One region of the Pseudomonas asiatica genome, then DNA from elsewhere that is predicted to be linked to it. Evidence: riboswitches for the same ligand, from Rfam matches in the RefSeq annotation. Region 1 holds a riboswitch; each other region holds the start of a gene.
The links. Region 1 has a riboswitch for cobalamin ahead of cobW (cobalamin biosynthesis protein CobW). Riboswitches for the same ligand answer to the same signal wherever they lie in the genome.
Positions count from the first base shown of each region.

Region 2: it holds a riboswitch for cobalamin, as region 1 does, so the genes downstream of both, cobO (cob(I)yrinic acid a,c-diamide adenosyltransferase) here and cobW (cobalamin biosynthesis protein CobW) in region 1, are expected to answer to the same signal.
Region 3: it holds a riboswitch for cobalamin, as region 1 does, so the genes downstream of both, ABNP31_RS13985 (CbtB domain-containing protein) here and cobW (cobalamin biosynthesis protein CobW) in region 1, are expected to answer to the same signal.

Region 1 covers NZ_CP157874.1:3,261,712-3,268,709, reverse strand. The annotation lists gene ABNP31_RS14610 (LysR family transcriptional regulator) at 1-144, opposite strand, end outside; gene ABNP31_RS14605 (multidrug/biocide efflux PACE transporter) at 237-665, shown strand; gene ABNP31_RS14600 (branched-chain amino acid aminotransferase) at 884-1,903, opposite strand; gene ABNP31_RS14595 (ATP-binding cassette domain-containing protein) at 2,040-3,617, opposite strand; gene ABNP31_RS14590 (hypothetical protein) at 3,944-4,303, opposite strand; cobalamin riboswitch at 4,401-4,613, shown strand; gene cobW (cobalamin biosynthesis protein CobW) at 4,714-5,781, shown strand; gene cobN (cobaltochelatase subunit CobN) at 5,785-6,998, shown strand, end outside.
Region 2 covers NZ_CP157874.1:1,335,640-1,342,637, reverse strand. The annotation lists gene bluB (5,6-dimethylbenzimidazole synthase) at 1-505, opposite strand, end outside; gene ABNP31_RS06155 (cobyrinate a,c-diamide synthase) at 502-1,797, opposite strand; gene cobO (cob(I)yrinic acid a,c-diamide adenosyltransferase) at 1,794-2,405, opposite strand; cobalamin riboswitch at 2,526-2,745, opposite strand; gene ABNP31_RS06145 (hypothetical protein) at 2,913-3,491, shown strand; gene ABNP31_RS06140 (DUF3077 domain-containing protein) at 3,715-3,978, opposite strand; gene ABNP31_RS06135 (PQQ-dependent sugar dehydrogenase) at 5,228-6,574, shown strand; gene ABNP31_RS06130 (C40 family peptidase) at 6,540-6,998, opposite strand, start outside.
Region 3 covers NZ_CP157874.1:3,106,645-3,113,642, forward strand. The annotation lists gene ABNP31_RS13970 (alpha/beta fold hydrolase) at 1-769, opposite strand, end outside; gene ABNP31_RS13975 (LysE family translocator) at 791-1,420, opposite strand; gene ABNP31_RS13980 (GNAT family N-acetyltransferase) at 1,546-2,025, shown strand; cobalamin riboswitch at 2,215-2,438, shown strand; gene ABNP31_RS13985 (CbtB domain-containing protein) at 2,532-2,720, shown strand; gene ABNP31_RS13990 (CbtA family protein) at 2,730-3,416, shown strand; gene ABNP31_RS13995 (cobalamin biosynthesis protein) at 3,416-3,802, shown strand; gene cobM (precorrin-4 C(11)-methyltransferase) at 3,834-4,586, shown strand; gene ABNP31_RS14005 (DUF1272 domain-containing protein) at 4,653-4,895, shown strand; gene ABNP31_RS14010 (response regulator transcription factor) at 5,127-5,741, shown strand; gene ABNP31_RS14015 (transporter substrate-binding domain-containing protein) at 5,755-6,998, shown strand, end outside.

The DNA.
Region 1 (6,998 bases):
CGGGCAACCCACATCGGCCTCGAAATTGGCGATGGCGATGCTGATGGTGGACTGGCTTTTGCGCAACTTGCGCGCCGCAGCGGAAAACGAACCCAGCGATGCAGCTTCGACAAAGGCGACCAGGGCTTCGGGTGAGTAGCGCATGGTATTGATAAAACCGATGGTAGCTATGTCGCGAGTATCAGTTCTATCAAAGAAAATAGGAAGCACGACTCACGCAATGGATGGAATTTGCAATGAAAAACGTCTCTTTCACCGAACGCCTGGTTCACGCCGTCGGTTATGAAGTGTTCGCCGTGCTGCTGTGTGCGCCGCTGTTGTCCTGGGTCATGGGCAAGTCGCTGGCGACGGCGGGGGCGCTGGCGGTGACCCTGTCGGTGATCGCCATGCTGTGGAACATGGTCTACAACGCGCTGGTCGATCGCTACGTGCGGGTCGAGCGCATCCAGTGGAAGGCCAGCGCACGCTTTGTGCACGGCCTGGGCTTCGCAGCCGGGCTGGTGGTGTGGTGTCTGCCGGTGGCGGCGTGGATGCTGGAGATTTCGTTGCTGCAGGCGTTCATGGTGGAGTTGGGCTTCTTTGTGATCATCCTGCCCTACACCGTGCTGTACAACTGGGCCTTCGACAAAGCCCGGCACCTGCTGATGCAGCGTCGCTTTGCGTGAAAACTAACTGCCCTGCGCGGCCCCTCGATTTGTGCTTTGTGCGGATATCCTGGGGCCGCTTCGCAGCCCTTTCGCGACACAAGGCCGCTCCTACAGGGACGGCGCAGGTTTCAGGAGCGGCTTTAGCCGCGAACACCGGCGCAGCCGGTGCCATCAGCCAATAAAAAACGGGGCATGCCATCGCTGGCATGCCCCGTTTTTCAAACCGTTAAAGCGCCTCAGGCAACCTTGACGATCCAGCCAGCCGGTGCTTCCACGTCACCGCTCTGGATACCGGTCAGCTCGTTGTAGAGCTTCTGGGTAACCGGGCCGACCTTTTCCAGGTCGTGGAACACGTGCAGCTTGCCGTTGTACTCGATGCCGCCGATCGGGGTGATCACCGCAGCGGTACCGCAGGCGCCGGCTTCGATGAAGCGGTCCAGCTTGTTGATTTCCACATCGCCTTCGATCACTTTCAGGCCCAGGCGCGATTGCGCCAGTTCCATCAGCGACAGGCGGGTGATGCCTGGCAGCACCGAAGCCGATTTCGGGGTGACGAACTCGTTGTTGGCGGTGATGCCGAAGAAGTTGGCCGAACCGACTTCCTCGATCTTGGTGTGGGTCAGCGGGTCGAGGTAGATGGCGTCGGCGAAGTTGGCTTTCTTCGCTTCTGCACCCGGCTGCAGGCTGGCGGCGTAGTTGCCACCGACCTTGGCCGCGCCAGTGCCTTGCGGGGCTGCGCGGTCGAAGCTGGAGATCTGGAAGTTGTGCGGCTTCATGCCGCCCTTGAAGTACGAGCCAACCGGGATGGCGAAGATCGAGAAGATGAACTCGGGGGCGGTGCGCACGCCAATGTTGTCACCGGTGCCGATCACGAACGGACGCAGGTAGAGGGCGCCTTTACCATGCGGTGGCACGAACTTCTCGTTGGCCTTGACCACTTGCTTGCACGCCTCGATGAACACATCGGTCGGCACCTGCGGCATCAGCAGGCGGGCGCAGCTGCGCTGCATGCGGGCGGCGTTCTGGTCCGGGCGGAACAGGTTGATCGAACCGTCCTTGCAACGGTAGGCCTTGAGGCCTTCGAAGCACTGCTGGCCGTAGTGCAGGGCCGTGGAGCCTTCACTGATGTGCAGTACGTTGTCTTCGGTCAGGGTGCCCTTGTCCCACTCGCCATTGCGCCATACGGACAGGTAGCGTTTGTCGGTCTTGATGTAGTCGAAACCCAGCTTGTCCCAATTAATGCTTTCGTTGCTCATGACACCCTCATTGTCTTGCAAGTGCCCGATTGCTCGGGCTGCTGTTATATGCGCACCACGCCACCATAATACATCCGTGGCAGATCGGGAACGGCCAGTCACGAATTGATAGCCTGCAATGCATTCATAGCGGCTTCTACAGGTGCAGGTACTCGTCCAGCGCCAGCTTGTCGAGCAGTACCTGGTCGTGGGACGCCACCACCAGCGCCCCGCGAAACTGCCCGAGCATGTGTTCCAGTGCGGCCAGTGACGGCAGGTCCAGGTGGTTGCCGGGTTCGTCCAGCAGCAACAGGTCGAGCGGCCGTTCGCGGTACAGCACGGCGGCCAGTGCTGCCTTCATCCGCTCACCGCCGCTGAGCAGGCCGCTGGGCAGTTCGATGCGGGCGGCATCCAGGCCCAGTTGCGCCAGGCGGCTGCGCAAGTCGCCCTGGGCCAGTGTCGGGTTTGCCTGACGCAGGTGGTCGAGCACGCTGGTGTGGCCTGGTAGTGCGCTGCAGTGCTGGTCGAGCAGGGCGGTTTCACCACTGAGGCGCAGGCTGTCGGGCGGTGCTGGCAACTCACCGTTCATCAGCCTGAGCAGGGTGGACTTGCCACTGCCATTGGCGCCGACCAGGCCCACCCGCTGGCCCAGGCACAAGCGCAGGTTCAGTGGTTTGCGCGTGCCGCGGGGCAGGTGCAGCGCCTGCAAGGCAAGCACTTCGCGGCCCGGATGGCGCTGCGGCGTGGGTGCATGCAGGGTAATGGCGCTGTCCTGCTCGACTTCGCGAGCGGCGTCACGCACTTTGCCCTGCAGCGCCTGCCGGGCGTCGCGATGGTCGCGGCGCTGCTTGCCCGCAGTGGCCTGGCTGCGCTCCTGCTGGCGGTCGACCAGGATCTTGGCCTGGTTGGCGTGCCTGGCGTTGCGCCCGGCGCGGGCCTGATGACGTTCCAGGTCTTCGCGCTGGCGCTGCAGTTCGCGCGCCTGGCGTTGCTGCTCCTGTTTCAGCCGGGCAAGTTGCTGTTGGGCCTGCGCCGTCTGGCTGGCTTTCTGGGCCGAATAGAAGCTGTAGTTGCCGCCATAGGCCTGCAAGCCCAGGCTGGACAATTCGACGATGCGCGTCATGTGCGCGAGCAGGCTGCGATCATGGCTGATCACCAGCAAGCCCCGGTCCCAGGCTTCGATCATGCTCAGCAGTTGGGCGCGGGCGTTGCTGTCCAGGTGGTTGCTCGGTTCGTCGAGGATCAGGTAGTCCGCTTCGCTGAGCCAGGCGCCGACCAGCGCCACGCGCATGGCCTGGCCACCGCTCAGGCTGCGGGCGGGCTGGTGCCAGTCGAGCTGGCCCAGGCCGTGGCGTTGCAGGTGCCCCTGCAATTGCTCGCGGATATCCCAGCGTTCGCCGACGGTGTCGAAGTCACTGGGTGCGACGCTGCCTTGCTCGATGCGCTCCAGCGCAGCGAGCACCGCGCCCACCTGGGCCAGGTCGGCGACCGTGGCGCTGCGCTCGATCACCTGCTGGTCCAGAAGATGGATGCGCCCAAGGCGCCGACACTGGCCGCTGCTTGGTTCGCGCTGGCCGGCAAGTACTTGCCCGAGCAGGCTCTTGCCCACACCGTTGCGCCCGACCAGGCCGGTGCGGCGTTGGTCGAAGGTTTCGCTGAGGTCGGTAAATAACAGCCTGCCGTCAGGCAAGGCCAAGGAGACGCTGTCCAGCGTCAGGATCGACGTGTTCGTCATGCACAACTCCACAAATGCCGCGACATCTCCGGAGCGAACCGGAGGCTGAAGACTGGCCGTCGAAGGGACGGCGGCATCAATGGCGCATTGGACGAACACCTCGTGACAGGGGAATGCGTAGCCTAACGGATAGAGGCATCGTTGTCGCGGGAAAACAGATTCCGCGAGTGCGCCGCGGCCCCTGTAGGAGTGGCCTTGTGTCGCGATAGGGCTGCGAAGCAGCCCCAGCAATTTGTGCGTCTTTGCTGAAACCCTGGGGCTGCTTCGCAGCCCTATCGCGACACAAGGCCGCTCCTACAAGAGCCAGGACCGCGCATGCCCCTGGATCAGCGCCCCCTCAAGCGCTTGCTCCAGTCGCCCCCGTGGCTCTGCTGGCAGGTCTCTTCACTGTCAAACCGCACATGCCAGGCCGGATGATCCAGCTGAATGCCGGCCTGTTCCAAAGCCAGGCCGGTCAGCGCCAGCATGCGTACCTTCGCGTCGCCCGCCACGGCGGCGGCCTTGTCGGCCTCTCGTTCGAACACCCAGGTAATACGCAGGCTGGCCGGAAAATCCTCGGGAGCCAGACGATGGGTAAGCCAGCTGAAACCGACGATCTCCGCCTTGGCGGTTTCGCAGGCTTCGGTCAGGCAAACCACCAGTTCACGCTCCAGGCGTGCCAAATCGCGCTTGTTCAAGGGTTCCACCGGGGGCCTCGCTGCTCAAAGCCACCACTGTAACGCAGTTGCGCCACTTGTTGTCGGCCAGCCCGACAGCAATGGTTGACCACCTGCCAGCCACTGCGTAGCCTTGCCACTTCGAGGTTCTTCGGCCAGGCCGAAGCTAAGACGGGAACGCGGTACAAGCCGCGGCTGCCCCCGCAACTGTAAGCACCGACAACGGATCGACACAGCCACTGCGCCCGCGCGCGGGAAGGCGTCATCCCGCCAGCCCGCTGCACCAGCGGGTACATGGAACGGTGCGAGCCAGGAGACCTGCCTCGTCACGTTTTCGACTTTCAACCGGGCGGGGTGATCCGGTGGCGAACAAGCCCGGCCGGTCTGGCCCGTGGCTGTCGTCCTGCATGCCCGCGCCAATCTGCCAAGGGCAATGCGACATGAAAACACTGGCCAAGCTCCCCGTCACCATCGTCACCGGCTTCCTCGGCTCGGGCAAGACTACCTTGCTGCGCCACATGCTCGACAACGCCCAGGGCCGCCGCATTGCGGTGATCGTCAACGAGTTCGGCGAACTGGGCATCGACGGCGAAATCCTCAAACAGTGCAGCATCGGTTGCACCGAAGAAGAAGCCACCGGCCGCGTCTACGAGCTGGCCAACGGCTGCCTGTGCTGCACCGTGCAGGAAGAGTTCTTCCCGGTGATGCGCGAGCTGGTGGCACGCCGTGGCGACCTGGACCATATCCTCATCGAAACCAGCGGCCTGGCCCTGCCCAAACCGCTGGTGCAAGCCTTCCAGTGGCCGGAAATCCGCAATGCCTGCACCGTCGACGCGGTGATCACGGTGGTCGACAGCCCGGCCGTGGCCGCCGGCACCTTCGCCGCCTACCCGGACCAGGTCGATGCCCAGCGCAAGCTCGACCCCAACCTGGACCACGAGTCGCCGCTGCACGAACTGTTCGCCGACCAGCTGGCCAGCGCCGACCTGGTGGTGCTGAACAAGGCCGACCTGATCGACGCCGAAGGCCTGGCCAAGGTCCGCGCCGAGGTGGCCGAAGAACTGCCGCCGGCGGTCAAGGTGATCGAGGCCAGCAGCGGCAAGCTGCCGCTGGAGGTGCTGCTGGGCGTGGGCGCCGAGTCCGAGGCGCACATCGATGGCCGCCGTACCCACCACGATTCGCATCATGACGGCGATGACCATGACGATCATGACCACGACGCCTTCGACTCCATCTCCATCGACCTGCCCGAAGCCGACGAAAGCCTGCTGCTCGACGCCCTGACCCAGCTGGTGGTGGAATTCGGCATCCTGCGCGCCAAAGGCTTCGCTGCCATCCCGGGCAAGCCGATGCGCCTGCTGGTACAAGGCGTGGGCACCCGTTTCGACAAGCACTTCGACCGCGCCTGGCGCGCCGACGAGCCGCGCATCACCCGCCTGGTGCTGATCGGCCAGGACCTCGACGCCGCCCAGCTGGAAGCGCGCCTGCGCCAGGCACTGGGCGCCTGACCCATGCACCTGCTGCGGACCCAGCCCGGCGGCTTCGTGCCGGATGACAGCATTGCCGACCTCGGCCAGACGCCCGCCGAGCTGGTGATTCTCTGCAGCGGCGATTCGCACCTGGCATTGCTTGCGGATACCGCCGAGCAATTGCCCGAGGATTACCCCAGCCTGCGCCTGGCCAACCCGATGCAGGTACAGAACCATGCCTCGGTCGACCTGTACGTCGACCAGGTGCTGCGCCATGCCAAGGTCATCCTGGTGTCGCTGCACGGCGGCGTCGGCTACTGGCGCTATGGCGTCGAGCAACTGGTCGAGCTGGCTGGCCGTGGCGTGCAACTGATCCTGGTGCCGGGCGACGACCGCCCGGACCCGGAGCTGACCAGCCTGGGCAGTGTCAGCGGCGAGCAGGCCGAACGCCTCTGGCACTACCTGCGCCAGGGCGGCAAGGCCAATGCCATCAACCTGTTCAACTGCCTGGCCAGCCAGTGGCTGGGCCGCGACTATGCCTGGGACGAGCCGCAGCCTTTGCCGCGCACCGCCGTGTATCACCCGGCCAAGGGCAGCGCCACGCTGGAGGACTGGTACCCGCAGTGGCATCCCGAACAGCCGGTGGCGCCACTGCTGTTCTACCGCTCGCACCTGCAGGCGGCCAACACCGCGTTCATCGATGTGTTCTGTCAGCGCCTGCAGGCCGCCGGGCTCAACCCGTTGCCGATCGCCGTGGCCAGCCTCAAGGAAAGCGCCTGCCTGGAGCAGGTCGAAGCCTGGCTGGACGAGGTGGGTGCCGAAGTGCTGGTCAACACCACCGGCTTTGCCCTGTCCAGCCCCGAACGGCCCAACCTGCGCCCGTTCCGTCGCGACATCCCAGTGCTGCAGGCCATCTGCGCGCAAGACAACCAGCCCGGCTGGGAAGCCAGCGAGCAGGGCCTGGGGGCGCGTGACCTGGCCATGCACATTGCCTTGCCCGAACTGGACGGGCGCATCATCACCCGCCCGGTCAGTTTCAAGGACATGGCCTGGCGCAGCGAGCGCAGCCAGTCCGACGTGGTCTGCTACCGCGCCCACCCCGAGCGCATGGACTTTGTCGCCGAACTGGCCCGCCGCTGGGTCGAACTGGCGCGCCTGCCGAATGCGCAAAAGCGCGTGGCCCTGGTGCTGGCCAACTACCCGACCCGGGATGGTCGCATTGGCAACGGCGTTGGACTGGACACGCCAGCGGCGGC
Region 2 (6,998 bases), 1.9 Mb from region 1:
GCATGCCCAGCAGCGCCGCCAGCGCCTGCGGGTCGAACAGCGACACCCAGCCCATGCCCAGGCCTTCGCCACGGGCTGCCAGCCACAGGTTCTGGATGGCGCAGGCCAGCGAGGCCAGGTCCATTTCCGGCAGGGTGCGACGGCCGAAGATATGCGGCTCGCGGTTGTCCATCAGGGCGGCCACCAGCAACTCGGCGCAGTCATTGATGCCCTCCACCTTCAGTTTCATGAAGGCGTCGGAGCGTTCGCCCAACGCTTCGGCGGTACGCACCCGCTCTGCTTCCACCAAGGCCTGGATGCGCGCACGCAGGTCGCGCTGGGTGATGCGGATGAAACGCCAGGGCTGCATCAGCCCGACGCTTGGCGCCTGGTGCGCGGCAGCCAACAGGCGGCCCAGCAGTTCCGGGGCTACCTCGCCGCCGGCGAAATGGCGCATGTCACGGCGTTCGCCGATGGCCCGGTAGATCGCGGCGCGCTCGGCGTCGCTGTAGGCGTGTTCGCTCATGGTCGCAACAGCGCCGCCGCCGCATCCGGGTTGGAGGGGAAGTAGAAGTGCACGTAGGAAGCCGTCAGCCGACCCAGGCGGTACACCGCTTCGTTGCCACGCCCGCCATTGGGGCTCAGGCCACGTGCGATCGGCTCCAGTGCGGTACTGGTCAGCGAATGGTGATAGGTGTGCCCGCGCAGGGTGCCTTCCGGCAGTTCCACCGCCTGCAAGGCCAAGGCAGCCAAGCGCTTCTGCATGGTCGCTTCGCCCGGCAGCAGGCCGAGCAGCTCGGCACGCTCGCCGGCCACGTCGGTCAGGGCATCGAGCAGATACAGCATGCCACCGCACTCGGCCAGCAACGGTTTGCCCTGGGCGTGATGGGCGCGTATTGCCTCGCTCATCGGCGCATTGCCGGCCAGGGCGTGGTGGTGCAGTTCGGGATAACCGCCCGGCAGGTACAGGCTGTCTACTGCCGGCAGTTCGCGGTCATGCAGCGGCGAGAAGAACTCCAGCTGTGCGCCCAGGTTGCGCAGCAGGTCGAGGTTGGCGCCATAGGTGAAGGCGAAGGCCTCGTCTCGCGCCACGCCAATGCGTACACCGGCCAACGAGGCAGCACTGGTTTGCGGCTCGGGTTCGGCAAAGGTCACTGGCGGCGGCAAGGCCGCATCGCAACTGGCGCCAAGCGCCTCGGCAGCGGCATCCAGGCGCGCGTCCAGGTCGTTCAGCTCGCTGGCCTGGACCAGCCCCAGGTGGCGGCTGGGCAGCTCGATACCGCGCTCGCGGGACAAGCCGCCATACCAGCGCAGGCCCTCGGTCAGGCTACCTTCCAGCAGTTGCGCGTGGCGCAGGCTGCCGACCCGGTTGGCCAACACACCGGCAAACGGCAGGTCCGCCTGGTAGCGTGCCAGGCCCAGGGCCAGGGCGCCGAAGGTCTGGGCCATGGCCGTGCCGTCGATCACCGCCAGCACCGGCACGCCGAAGTGGCGCGCCAGATCGGCGCTGGACGGCGTGCCGTCGAACAGCCCCATCACCCCTTCGATCAGGATCAGGTCGGCCTCGCCGGCGGCTTCCCACAGCAGGCGGCGGCTTTCCTCGGCGCCGATCATCCACAGGTCGAGTTGGTACACCGGCGCGCCGCTGGCCCGCTCGAGGATCATCGGGTCGAGAAAGTCGGGCCCGCACTTGAACACCCGCACCTTGCGCCCAAGGTTGCGGTGCAGGCGGGCCAGGGCGGCGGTGACGGTGGTCTTGCCCTGGCCAGAGGCCGGTGCCGCGATCAGCACGGCGGGGCAATGGCGCGGCTGGCTCACAGTTCCACGCCCTTCTGTGCACGGATGCCGGCCTGGAAGGCGTGCTTGAGCATGCCCATCTCGGTCACGGTGTCGGCCAGTTCGATCATCTCGGGTTTCGCGGCACGGCCAGTGACGATCACATGCTGCATCGGTGGGCGGGCCTGGATGTCGGACAGCACCTGGTCAAGGTCGAGGTAGCCGTGCTTGAGGGCGATGTTCAGTTCATCGAGCACCACGAACTGCACGCTAGGGTCTTGCAGCAACTGGCGCGACACAGCCCAGGCCGCTTCGGCGGCGGCAATGTCGCGCTGGCGGTCCTGGGTTTCCCAGGTAAAGCCCTCGCCCATCACGTGGTAGCGCACCTGCTCGGGGAAGCGGCGGAAGAACAGCTCTTCGCCGGTGCTGTTGCGGCCCTTGATGAACTGCACCACACCGCACTGCATGCCATGGCCCAGGGCGCGCGCGAGCATACCGAAGGCCGAGCTGCTCTTGCCTTTGCCATTGCCGGTCAGCACCAGCAGCAGGCCGCATTCGTTGGGGGAATTGGCGATGCGTTCGTCGATGATCGCCTTCTTGCGCTGCATGCGCGCCAGGTGGCGTTCGTCGCGTTCGGTGGATTCGCTCATCAGGGTTCTCCGCTGGCTGGCGCCACGGCAACGCGCGGCGACAGGTAAAAGGCGGGCAGACGGAGAACGCGCAGGGGCCGTGGCCGTACGCCACGGTGCACCGCGCATCACCCTCCGTGATGCCGTTGGCAGTATCAGGCCGGTCTCCGGGCTTGTGAGCGGGCCTTGGCCCAGGCCTGCGCGCCTTCCCGGGTGCTGGCACCCAGTGGCCCTGCGCGGCCGCGACTCACCTACCGTTGCGGGGGCAGCGCCGGAATCGCGCCATGCTGGCACCCACCGGCTTCCCAGTTTCACCCTGCCCAGTCGGGGCTGGCAGGGCACCTGAAACACGCGCGAAGGTTAGAGGGTTGCACCGGGAGCGTCAATCGAAGTGGGCCGCTTTGCAGTCGAACAGGCACCGCCCGGGTAATGGCCAATTCACCTGGTTGTGCCACACTGAATACAGTGATATCACATAGCCATCACTTTCAGCTGAACGCGATCACAACGATAACAGGAGAGCGCAGCATGCGAGGCCAGATCATCAACAACCCGCGCCTGGAGTTTCTCGCCCCGGTGCTGGAGCGCTGGGGCGATTGCATCGACCGCTTCAACCAGTTTGCCGGCGATGCCGAAGCACCTTACTGGCATGGCGCCGCGGCCAATACCGGGCTGCTTGCCGCAGCGGCGTGGCAGGCCGAACTGGCGGCGCTGCAGCAGTTTGCCGGCAAGAAGCAGCGCGACGAAGGCGAACACGAAGGGCGCTGCGACCTGTCGATCAGTAGTGCCGATGAAGCGCTGTACCTCAGTGTCAGCCAGCGCTGGCCAAAAGTTGCCCGGCTGGACATGGCCGACGCCCTGCAGCAGACCGCTGCCCTCGCGCGCCAGGTGGCCTACCCCAGCCAGTTGAAAGCTGGTGCGCTGTTCATCAGCCCGTGGAAGGCTGGCCAGCATGCCAGCCCCGAGGAACTGCAGGACCTGGTCGACGATCTGCAGAAACATACCGCCTGTGCCATCGCCTGGTACTTCCCGTATGCCTACCGCAAGTTGCACAACGAACTGGGGCAGTATTTCCCGGGGGTGGCGTTGTTGCTCAAGCAGGCTTGAAGCAACTTCGGCTCGGGGCGGGACCGGAACGCGTTAGCAAGCGCGACGTGGTTTCTGTGGGAGCGGGCGTGCCCGCGAAGAATCCAACGCGGTGGCTGGCACCGGCTGCGCCGGTGTTCGCGGGCGCGCCCGCTCCCACAGAGCCCCTGCTAAACCTTTCAGTTATATGCGGCTCCATGAGAGCGCGGCCCGTGCCGCGAATGGCCTGCGCGCCTTTCAGGTCCTAACGCATCATGCCGAGTTCGGCATCATCCAGCAGCGCTTTGCCCAAGGCGCAAAGGTAGTGCGCGGCCCAGATCAGCTTTGGCTTGTCTTCCATCAGGCCGTCGATGGTCAGGTCCCGTGCATAGCCGATCAATTCCGAGGCTTGTTCGCGGGCGTTCTGGCAGGAGATACCGGGTTCGATGCGGAACAGGGGGTGGGTCTGGTTTTCACCTTGAAAGAATATGGTTTTGCCGACTGTGCATTTCGTGTCTTCGGTGGTCATTTAAGGCTCCTGTCGTAGTGAAGCGACCACCAACCGCGGCTAAACAGTATGGTGGCAGCTGTACGTGGGTTAGCCGACCGGGACGTCAGGCACCCGGCGCACCCGCAGGTGCCCCACGCACAGCCGCCATAAGGCGCCAATGCCGATTACTCGGTATTGCTCAGCTGCGGTGTCTGACGATTTCGGGCGGCTAACCCGGTCATTGAAGGTCAACGACATGCCGAGACTAGAGACCGCATTTGGCGCGCGCAACGGAGAATAGGTGTTAAGAGTATCTTTGGGAAACGGCCTACAAGAAAGGTGTTAAATCTGATTCTTGGTCTCGCCCCCACGCCACCTTTGCAACAGCAGCGGCGCATCTCACTGGCACATTGAGCCACCACCCGACTTGCTTGCTCTTGCTCTTGCTCTTGCTCTTGCTCTTGCTCTTGCTCTTGCTCTTGATCTTGATCTTGATCTTGATCTTCGCGACTTCAGGAGGCCGAGCAGAGGGCTTGCGGAGGGAGGTGACGGGCATGGATGCCCGTCAAGCGCTGAGGCCCCATGGATGGGGCCTGCAGCGCGTACTCCCGGGAGCAAGACCGGCGCGAGGGAACCCCGTAGCGTAGCGGAGGGGCCGGATGATGGGAGCGCAGCGTTTTTTGGTTACTTTTTGCCGCGTTTGGCAAAAAGTGACTCGCCGTAAGGGCGAAAAGGTGAGTAAGCGTCGCCATCGTAAATGGACTATGCGCGAGATCAAGACCGGTACTTTTCCGCTCTTCGCTCTTCGCTTTCAAGCGTGGGCATCAACAACAAGGTCAACATTCATTTTCGAAGGTGGCGCTTAATCACCTTTCCGCCCTTACGGCGGGTCACTTTTTGTCAAACGCGACAAAAAGTAACCAAAAAACGCTGGCTCCTATCATCCGGCCCCTACGCTTCGCTCCGGGGTCCCCTCGCTACGGGCCTGCTCCCGGGAGTACGCGCTGCAGGCCCCATCCATGGGGCCTCAGCGCTTGACGGGCATCCATGCCCGTCACCTCCCTCCGCAGTCCCTTCGCTCGGCCTCCTGAAGTCGCAATCGGCGGTGCCTGAACTATCGCGCGCTTAGAAGCAAAAGCAAAAGCAAAAGCAACGGCAACGGCAACGGCAACGGCAACGGCAACGGCAACGGCAACGGCAACGGCAACGGCAGTTGGATGGTTCCCGGGAACCCGGCGAACGTCGCCGACCTCTCAGTTCCATAGGCCTTCTTAGGAGGATGCCGCCCATGAAACACCTGATGCCTTGGCTATTGGCCGCCAGCCTGACTGCCTGCGGCGAAACCGCCCTGCTGAATGTACTCGACGGCAGTGGCCCAACCCCCCAGCTGCCTGCTCCGGTCAAGACCACCCTCCCCACCGTGAATATCGCCCCGGCAGTGGGCTGGCCCAAGGACGCCAAGCCCGAAGCAGCACCAGGCACTCAGGTGAAAGCGTTCGCCAGCGGACTCGACCACCCTCGCTGGCTATACCTGCTGCCCAACGGCGACGTGCTGGTAGCTGAAACCAATGCCCCGCCCAAACCCGAAGATGGCAAGGGCCTGCGCGGTTGGGTCATGAAGAAGGTGATGAAGCGGGCAGGTGCAGGCGTGCCCAGCGCCAACCGCATTACCCTGCTACGGGATGCCGACCACGACGGCGTGGCTGAAATCCGCACGACCTTCATCGAAGAGCTCAACTCACCGTTCGGCATGGCCCTGGTCGGCAAGGACCTCTACGTCGCCAACACCGACAGGCTGCTGCGCTTTCACTACGAGCCCGGTGCCATGCAAATTCGCAATGAAGGCCAGCCGGTAGTCGAGTTGCCAGGCGGGCCGCTCAACCACCACTGGACCAAGAACGTCATCGCCAGCCCCGATGGCAAGAAGCTTTTCGTGACGGTCGGCTCCAACAGCAACGTAGGCGAAAACGGTATGGACAAGGAACAGGGACGCGCCGCGGTCTGGGAAGTGGACCCCGCCAGCGGCCAGCACCGCCTGTTCGCCACCGGCCTGCGCAACCCTAACGGCCTGGCCTGGGAGCCGCACAGCGGCGCGTTGTGGACGGCAGTCAACGAGCGTGACGAGATCGGTAGCGATCTGGTACCGGACTACATCACTTCCGTGAAGGACGGCGGTTTCTATGGTTGGCCCTACAGCTACTACGGCCGCCACGTGGACGAGCGCATGCAACCGCCAGCGCCTGAAAAAGTAGCCCAGGCGCTAGTGCCCGACTACGCCGTGGGCCCACACACGGCATCGCTGGGGCTGGCATTCGCCCAACCGAATGGGCTACCACCGCCCTTCGAAGAAGGGGCATTCGTGGGCCAGCACGGGTCGTGGAACCGCAAGCCGCACAGTGGCTACAAGGTGATTTTCGTGCCGTTCGACCCTTCAGGAAAACCTTCGGGCAAGCCTGTGGACCTGCTTACCGGTTTTCTGGATGAGCATGGCAAGGCCCAAGGGCGCCCGGTCGGCGTGATCACCGACGGGCGTGGCGGCGTGCTGGTAGCCGATGATGTCGGCAATGTGGTCTGGCGGGTGAGCAAAGCCCCGCCTGTCCTCAGGGGTTCTGCGCCAGATGCCCTTGCGGAATGACGCGTTTGGCCTGCAGGTAAGCCTTGGCCCAGTAGCTGTTGGACAGGTAGTCCAGGCGCACCGTGCCACCGCTGGAAGGTGCATGCACGAAGCGCCCTTCCCCGACATAAATGCCAGCATGGCTGACCTGCGAGCCGCCACTGGTGGCGAAGAACACCAGGTCACCGGACTGCAGCGACTTGGCATCCACGGTTGGCGCGCGCATGACGATCATCTCACGCGTCGAACGCGGCAGGCTGATGCCGGCAGCATCACGGTAGACGTACTTGATCAGACCACTGCAATCGAAACCGGAGTCCGGTGTGTTGCCGCCCCAGCGATAAGGCGTGCCCACCAGGCCGATAGCACGCATCAGCACGTCATCGGCAATCGGCGAAGGGCTGGCCTGGCTATAGGTTACCTGCGGCTGTACCACAGGGGCCGG
Region 3 (6,998 bases), 160 kb from region 1:
GCGCCGCCAGGCGGCTCACCGAATGGGGCACGAAGGGGTAGGTGTGCTCGCCGTACAGCACCCGCGTGGGCGTGCGGATCGCCGTCAGGCTTGCCCACATGCGCTTGGGGAAGGAACTGAAGATTTCCACTTCGCGGCTGGGCCGGCACTTGAGCACCACCGCTTCGCCACAGTCGCCGATGGCATGCTCGACGTAGGCCCGCAGCGCCGCATCGGTCCACCCCTTGAAGATACCCCGCCCATGCAGCGAAGCCAGGGCTGCCTCGCGGTCGGGCCAGTGGCTGCGACGGCTGGCGGCCTTGCGCGCCAAGGCGTGACGCTGATGCAAGCCGACCAGGGCCGCCACCCCCATAACACCCAGCATGCGCCGGCTGAACAGTACCGGGTCAAGCAGCACGGCACGGGTGAACAGCTGCGGTTCACTGGCCAGGATCAGGCCGGTGAGCACGCCACCGAAGCTGTGCCCGACGGCAAAGCGCGGTACGTCGCCATACTCGCCCCGCCCGGCTGCGAAAGCCTCCACCGCCAGCGCAGCGGTGCGGTTCCAGCCACGAAAAACCCCGCCATGGTCACTGTCACCATGGCCCTGGACATCGCTGAGCCACAGGTCGAAATGTTCGCCCAGGCGCATCAGCAATGGCTGGTAGGCAAGGCAGCAGAAGCCGTTGCCGTGCAGAAAATGCAGCAGCGGCTTGCCACTGGCCGGGGTTCGCCAGCCACGCAGGGTGAAGCCTTCGGCGCATTCGTGGGACCAGGGGATCAACTGCATCGGCTTGCTGTACTCGCGGGGTCAGGAAAACGCCGATTCTACAAACAGCAACGGGTACAGTGAAATCACCAGCAACAAGGCCATCAGGACATTGAACAGCATCAGCCAGCGCGGGTTCTGCAACAGGTTGCGCAGGGCGCTGCCGAACATCACCCACACCCCCACGCTGGGCAGGTTGACCAGGGCAAACAAGGCGGCAATGACAATGACGTTGGTCACATAGCCTTGCGCCGGCGTGTAGGTGGTGATTGCACCGACTGCCATCACCCAGGCCTTGGGGTTGACCCACTGGAATGCCGCCGCTCCCCAGAAGCCCAGCGGTTTGCGGGCACTGGACGAGGCTGTGCCGACCGGCCCGGAGGTGGCGATCTTCCAGGCGAGGTAAAGCAGGTAGGCGGCGCCGGTGTAGCGCAGTACCGTGTACAGCGGCGGCCAGGCCTTGAACACCTCGCCCAGGCCCAGGCCAACGGCCAGCACCATTACCATGAAACCGACGCTGATCCCCATGGCGTGCGGGATGGAGCGGCGCACACCGAAGTTGACGCCCGAGGCCAGCAGCATGGTGTTGTTGGGGCCAGGGGTGATGGAGGACACGAAGGCAAACAGCACGAAGGCGGTGAGCAGGTCGGCAGAGGCAAGCATGGCAGGCATTCCACATTCTTTATGGGTGGTGTCACACTAACGGAGTCGCCCTCCTCTGCGACCGATACAGTTTCACTAAATTGTGTAGATACACATCGCTGTACCGCTACCACCAGATCAAGGAAGCCGTCACCATGAGCCTTACCATTCGCCCTGCCGTTCGCGCCGATGCCGAGCAGATCCTGGCCTTCATCACCGAACTGGCCGAGTACGAACGCGCTCGCCACGAGGTGATCGCGAGCGTTGCCGATATCGAGCGCAGCCTTTTTGGCGAGGGCAGCACCGTGCACAGCCTGATTTGCGAGCGCGATGGCCGGGCAATCGGCTTTGCCGTGTATTTCTACAGCTACTCGACCTGGCTCGGGCGCAACGGCATCTACCTGGAAGACCTGTACATAACGCCCGAGCAGCGCGGCGACGGTGCCGGGCGGCAATTGCTGCAGCATATTGCCCGCGAAGCGGTGGCGAATGATTGCGGGCGGCTGGAATGGAGCGTGCTGGACTGGAACGAGCCCGCGATCGGCTTCTATCAGAAGCTGGGGGCCGAAGCGCAGGATGAGTGGGTGCGCTACCGGCTGGACGGGGAGAAGCTGGCGACGTTTGCCCGGGGCTGACCAGGTGGATGCTTACGGCATAGACCACTACAGGCCGAACCGGCTTGCATGAGGGCTTGAGTGCGCTTGCCTTGAACTTTCCAGCGCCTGTGAGATCGAGCGCCGCGCGGGCGGCGCTCGATCTCCCAGGCACTGCAAAACCAAAGCCCTACCATCAGGGCAATTGACGGCAGCCCCGCCCCATGGTCTCCTTATGCCTCGCGTTCAGGTGCCCCCGATGGGGGTGAAACGGGAAACCGGTGCGTCACAGGCCCTCAAGCAGGGCCGGACAAGGCCGGTGCTGCCCCCGCAACGGTAAGCGAGCGAAGCGTCTGTACCACTGTGCCCGGTCACCCGGCATGGGAAGGTGACGCCTTCCAGGAGCCTGGCTCCTCCTCGCAAGCCCGGAGACCGGCCTGGCGTTCATGAACACCCCGCGGTGGGCGGGCGCTGTTGCATTCCCCTGGGCTGCCACGCTCGGGGCTGCCGCGCTTGCCCGTTGCCCACAAAAAGCAGAGGAACGCGTCATGCCCGTCACCAGCGCCAAGCAACACAGCATCACCACCCCCGTCACCCTCAGCCAGCGTGTCGTCATCGCCGTCGGCGCCAGCCTGCTGGGCCTGTGCCTGGTGTACTTCGCCGGCTTCTCGCACATCGAAGCCGTGCACAACGCCGCCCACGACACCCGCCACAGCGCCGCCTTCCCCTGCCACTGAGTACGCCCGATGATCACACGCATTGCCCGTACCGCGGGCTTCAGCGGGTTGCTGGCGGCCTTGCTGCTGACCTTGCTGCAAAGCTTCTGGGTCGCCCCGCTGATCCTCGAGGCAGAAACCTACGAATCCTCGGCCCCGGTCGCCCAGCACGAGCATGCCGGCGAAGTGGCCGCCCATGAACACAGCGCCGAAGCCTGGTCGCCGGAAGACGGCTGGCAGCGGGTGCTGTCCACCACTGGCGGCAACCTGGTGGTCGCGGTCGGCTTCGCCCTGATCCTCACCGCCCTGTACAGCCTGCGCGAACCCAAGCGTGCCGGCACCGGCGCACTGTGGGGGCTGGCCGGCTTCGCCGTGTTCTGCCTGGCCCCGACCCTGGGCCTGCCGCCGGAACTGCCAGGTACTGCAGCCGCCGACCTGGGGCAACGCCAGGCCTGGTGGATCGGCACCGCCAGCGCCACCGCGCTGGGCCTTGCCCTGCTGGTATTCGCCCGCCACTGGTTGCTGAAGGCGCTGGGCGCCGTGCTGCTGGTCATTCCCCATGTGATCGGTGCGCCGCAACCCGAGGTGCACGAGAGCCTGGCCCCCGCCGCACTGGAAACCCAGTTCAAAGTGGCCTCCTGGCTGACCAACGCCGCCTTCTGGCTGGCCCTGGGCCTGCTCAGCGCCTGGCTGTTCCGGCGCTCCAGCCAGGCCTGATGCCTGCCTTTTACGCCGGCTTCGGCTGCCGCCGGGGTTGCCCGGCGGATACGCTGGAAACCTTGCTACGCCAGGCCCTGGCCAACCAGGGCCTGGCGTTGGCCGGCCTGCACGGTATCGCCAGCATCAGCCTGAAGGCCGACGAACCCGGCTTGCAGCAACTGGCCGAACGCCTCGGCGTGCCCTTGGTGTTGTACGATACCGCGCAATTGCAACCCTACGAACTCCAGCTCAGCCACCGCTCCGCCGCTGCCCATGCCCACTGCGGCTGCTGGGGCGTGGCGGAGAGCGCGGCTTTGGCCCTGGCCAGCGAGCGGCTCGGCACGGCCAGGTTGCTGCTGACGCGCCAGGTACTGGGCCCGGCTACCCTCGCCCTGGCCTGTTGAACGTTTCCCCTCTTTCCTGCAAGGACTTTCCATGACGGTCTACTTCATCGGCGCCGGCCCCGGCGACCCGGAACTGATCACAATCAAGGGCCAACGGCTGATCCGCCAGTGCCCGGTGATCATCTATGCCGGTTCGCTGGTGCCGGCCGCCGTGCTCGAGGGCCACCAGGCCGAGACCATGATCAATAGCGCCGAACTGCACCTGGAGCAGATCATTGCCGCCATGCGCAGTGCGCATGAGCAAGGCCTGGATGTGGCCCGGGTACACAGTGGCGACCCCAGCCTGTACGGCGCCATCGGCGAGCAGATCCGCCATCTGCAGGCGCTGGGCATCGATTACCAGATCATCCCCGGGGTCACCGCCACGGCGGCCAGCGCCGCCCTGCTCGGCTGCGAACTGACCCTGCCCCAGGTAGCGCAGACCGTTATCCTTACCCGCTATGGCGACAGTTCGCCGATGCCGCCCGGCGAGCAACTTGGCGACCTGGCGCGCCATGGCAGCACCCTGGCGATCCACCTGGGGGTCAAGCACCTGTCGCGAATCGTCGAAGAACTGCTGCCGCACTACGGCGCGCACTGCCCAGTGGCGGTGGTGCATCGCGCCACCTGGCCGGATCAGGACTGGGTGCGCGGCACCCTCGGCGATATCGTCGAACGCGTCGCGGCCAAGGGCTTCCGGCGCACGGCGCTGATCCTGGTGGGCCATGTGCTGGGCGACACACCGTTTGCCGAATCGGCCTTGTACCGCGCCGGGCATGCCCACCTCTATCGCCCTGGCGACTGAACATTGCCAGGTTCGCCACGGGCGTAGCAGACTCCGGTTTCCCGCCTGCAAACAGGAGTCATGCCCATGCTGGACCTACGCCCAAACTGCGAGTGCTGCGATACCGACCTGCCGGGTGACAGCCCCGATGCGCTGATCTGCTCCTTCGAATGCACCTTCTGCCGTACCTGCGCCGAAACCCGTTTCCAGGGCCGCTGCCCGAACTGCACCGGCCAGTTGGTGGCACGCCCGACACGGGTTGGCCAGGCGCTGGCCAACAACCCCGCCTCGACCCAGCGCGTGAGCAAAGTACACTCCGCCTGCGCATGATCTACTTCAAAACATTCAAAAAAACAGACATCGCCGCTTTGTCAGGGTGATGTCTTTCCCACTTTTTGTAGGACTTTTCAACAACTAGCCCGGGGACTTTCAACACTTCTATACTCGGCATTACCAAATTTCGGGAATGGTCGTATCGTGCAGCGCTTCCGATAACCCTACTTGCAGACGTATTCCTGAGTGATCCAGGAAGCGGACCACATCCTGACAGGAGTTTTCTTCATGACTACCGTGCTGATCGTCGACGACCACCCCATAGTGCGACTGTCCTTGAAAATGTTGCTCGAACGCGAGCGCTTCCAGGTCGTCGGCGAAGTCGGCGATGGCAGTGAAGTCACTCAGGTGGTCCGCACACTGCGCCCGAACGTGGTCATCCTTGACATCGGGCTTCCGGGCCTGGACGGCATGGAAGTCATCAAGCGCCTCCAAAGCCTGGAACCGGCCCCCAAGATCATGGTACTGACCGGCCAGGCCACCGACCTGTATGTACGGCGCTGCCTGGATGCCGGCATCGGAGCCTTCGTCACCAAGGACGAGGACCACGAGGCCTTGCTGTTCGCCCTGAAGGCCTTGGTCAAAGGCTACTCGACCTTCCCGCAGATGTCGGTCAACAGCAACTCGCTGGAAAGCGAGCCGGTGCGTCTGGCGAGCCTGTCCAACCGGGAAATGGAAGTGCTCAGGCGCCTGTCACGCGGCGAGAACAACAAGAATATCGGCACCTGCATGAACCTCAGTGCCAAGACCATCAGCACCTACCGGGGCCGCATCATGGAAAAGCTCAAGACCGAATCGCTGGTTGAGATGGTCGACCTGGCCAAGCGCAACAGCGTCTACTGAGCGCTTGGTGACAATGAAGCGCCTGCTGGCAAGCGCCCTTCTGGTCATCGGCCTGGCCAATTCCGGCGCGCTGCTGGCCAACAGCGAACCCCGCCAGTTGCTGGCGCGCTCGGTCAGCGCCGCCGCCCCGCTGGCGCTGTCCAGCGAAGAGCGGCAATGGCTCCAGCAACGCCAGCACCTGGTGCTTGGCAGCTCGCGGCCCGACTACCCACCGCTGGAAATCAATGTCAGCCAACGCGACTATGAAGGCCTCAGCGCCGATTACGCTGGCATCATCGCTGAACAGCTGGGCACCACCATCGAAGTACGACGCTACGACAGCCGCCACGAAGCCATCGCTGCGCTACGTGACGGCCGTATCGACCTGCTGGGCAGCTCCAACGCCTTCGAGGCAGCGGATGCCCAGCTCAGCCTCAGTGCGAGCTACGCCGACGACCTGCCGGTCATCGTCACCCGCGAGGGGCACAGCCTGAAGAACACCCCCGACCTCGCCGGCCTGCGCCTGGCCATGGTCGATCATTACCTGCCGGCCAGCAGCGTTCGCAGCCTGTACCCCAAGGCGCAACTGAGCCTGTATCGCTCGACGCTGAGCGGGCTGGCCGCCGTCGAACTGGGCGAGGCCGACGCCTACCTGGGCGATGCCATCAGTACCGACTTCGCGATTGGCAAGAGTTATCAGGGCACACTGAAGATCGACCACTTCTGCCAGGTTGCCCCCGGTGCGTTTGCCTTTGCCCTGGCCAATGACAACCCGCGCCTGCGCCAGTTGGTCGACAAGGCGCTGGCGCGCATCAGCGAAAGCGAACGCCTGAACATCCTGCGCCGCTGGAGCAGTGGCAACACCAGCCTGCTGCTGCAACGCCACCTCACCGCCCTTACCGCCGAAGAAGAAGCCTGGATCGCCGCCAACCCCAGCATCAGCGTGCTGGTCAACACATCGCTGGCACCACTGACCTTCAATGACGCCCAGCACCGCCCCAGCGGCATTACCCTCGACCTGCTCAAGCAAATCTCGCTGCGCACAGGGCTGCATTTCAAGCCGGTCGAAAGCCCGTCGGCGCAGGCAATGGTCGAGCGCCTGGCGCGCGGCGATGCGCAGATGATCGGCGCATTGGGCTATAGCGCAGACCGTTCGAAACAACTGCGCTATACCCGCCCCTACCTGGTCAGCCCGCGGGTGCTGGTCACCCGTGGCGACAATGCATTACCGGCGCAGGCCATGGCGCTGGATGGCCAGCGCATCGCCCTGGTGCGCGG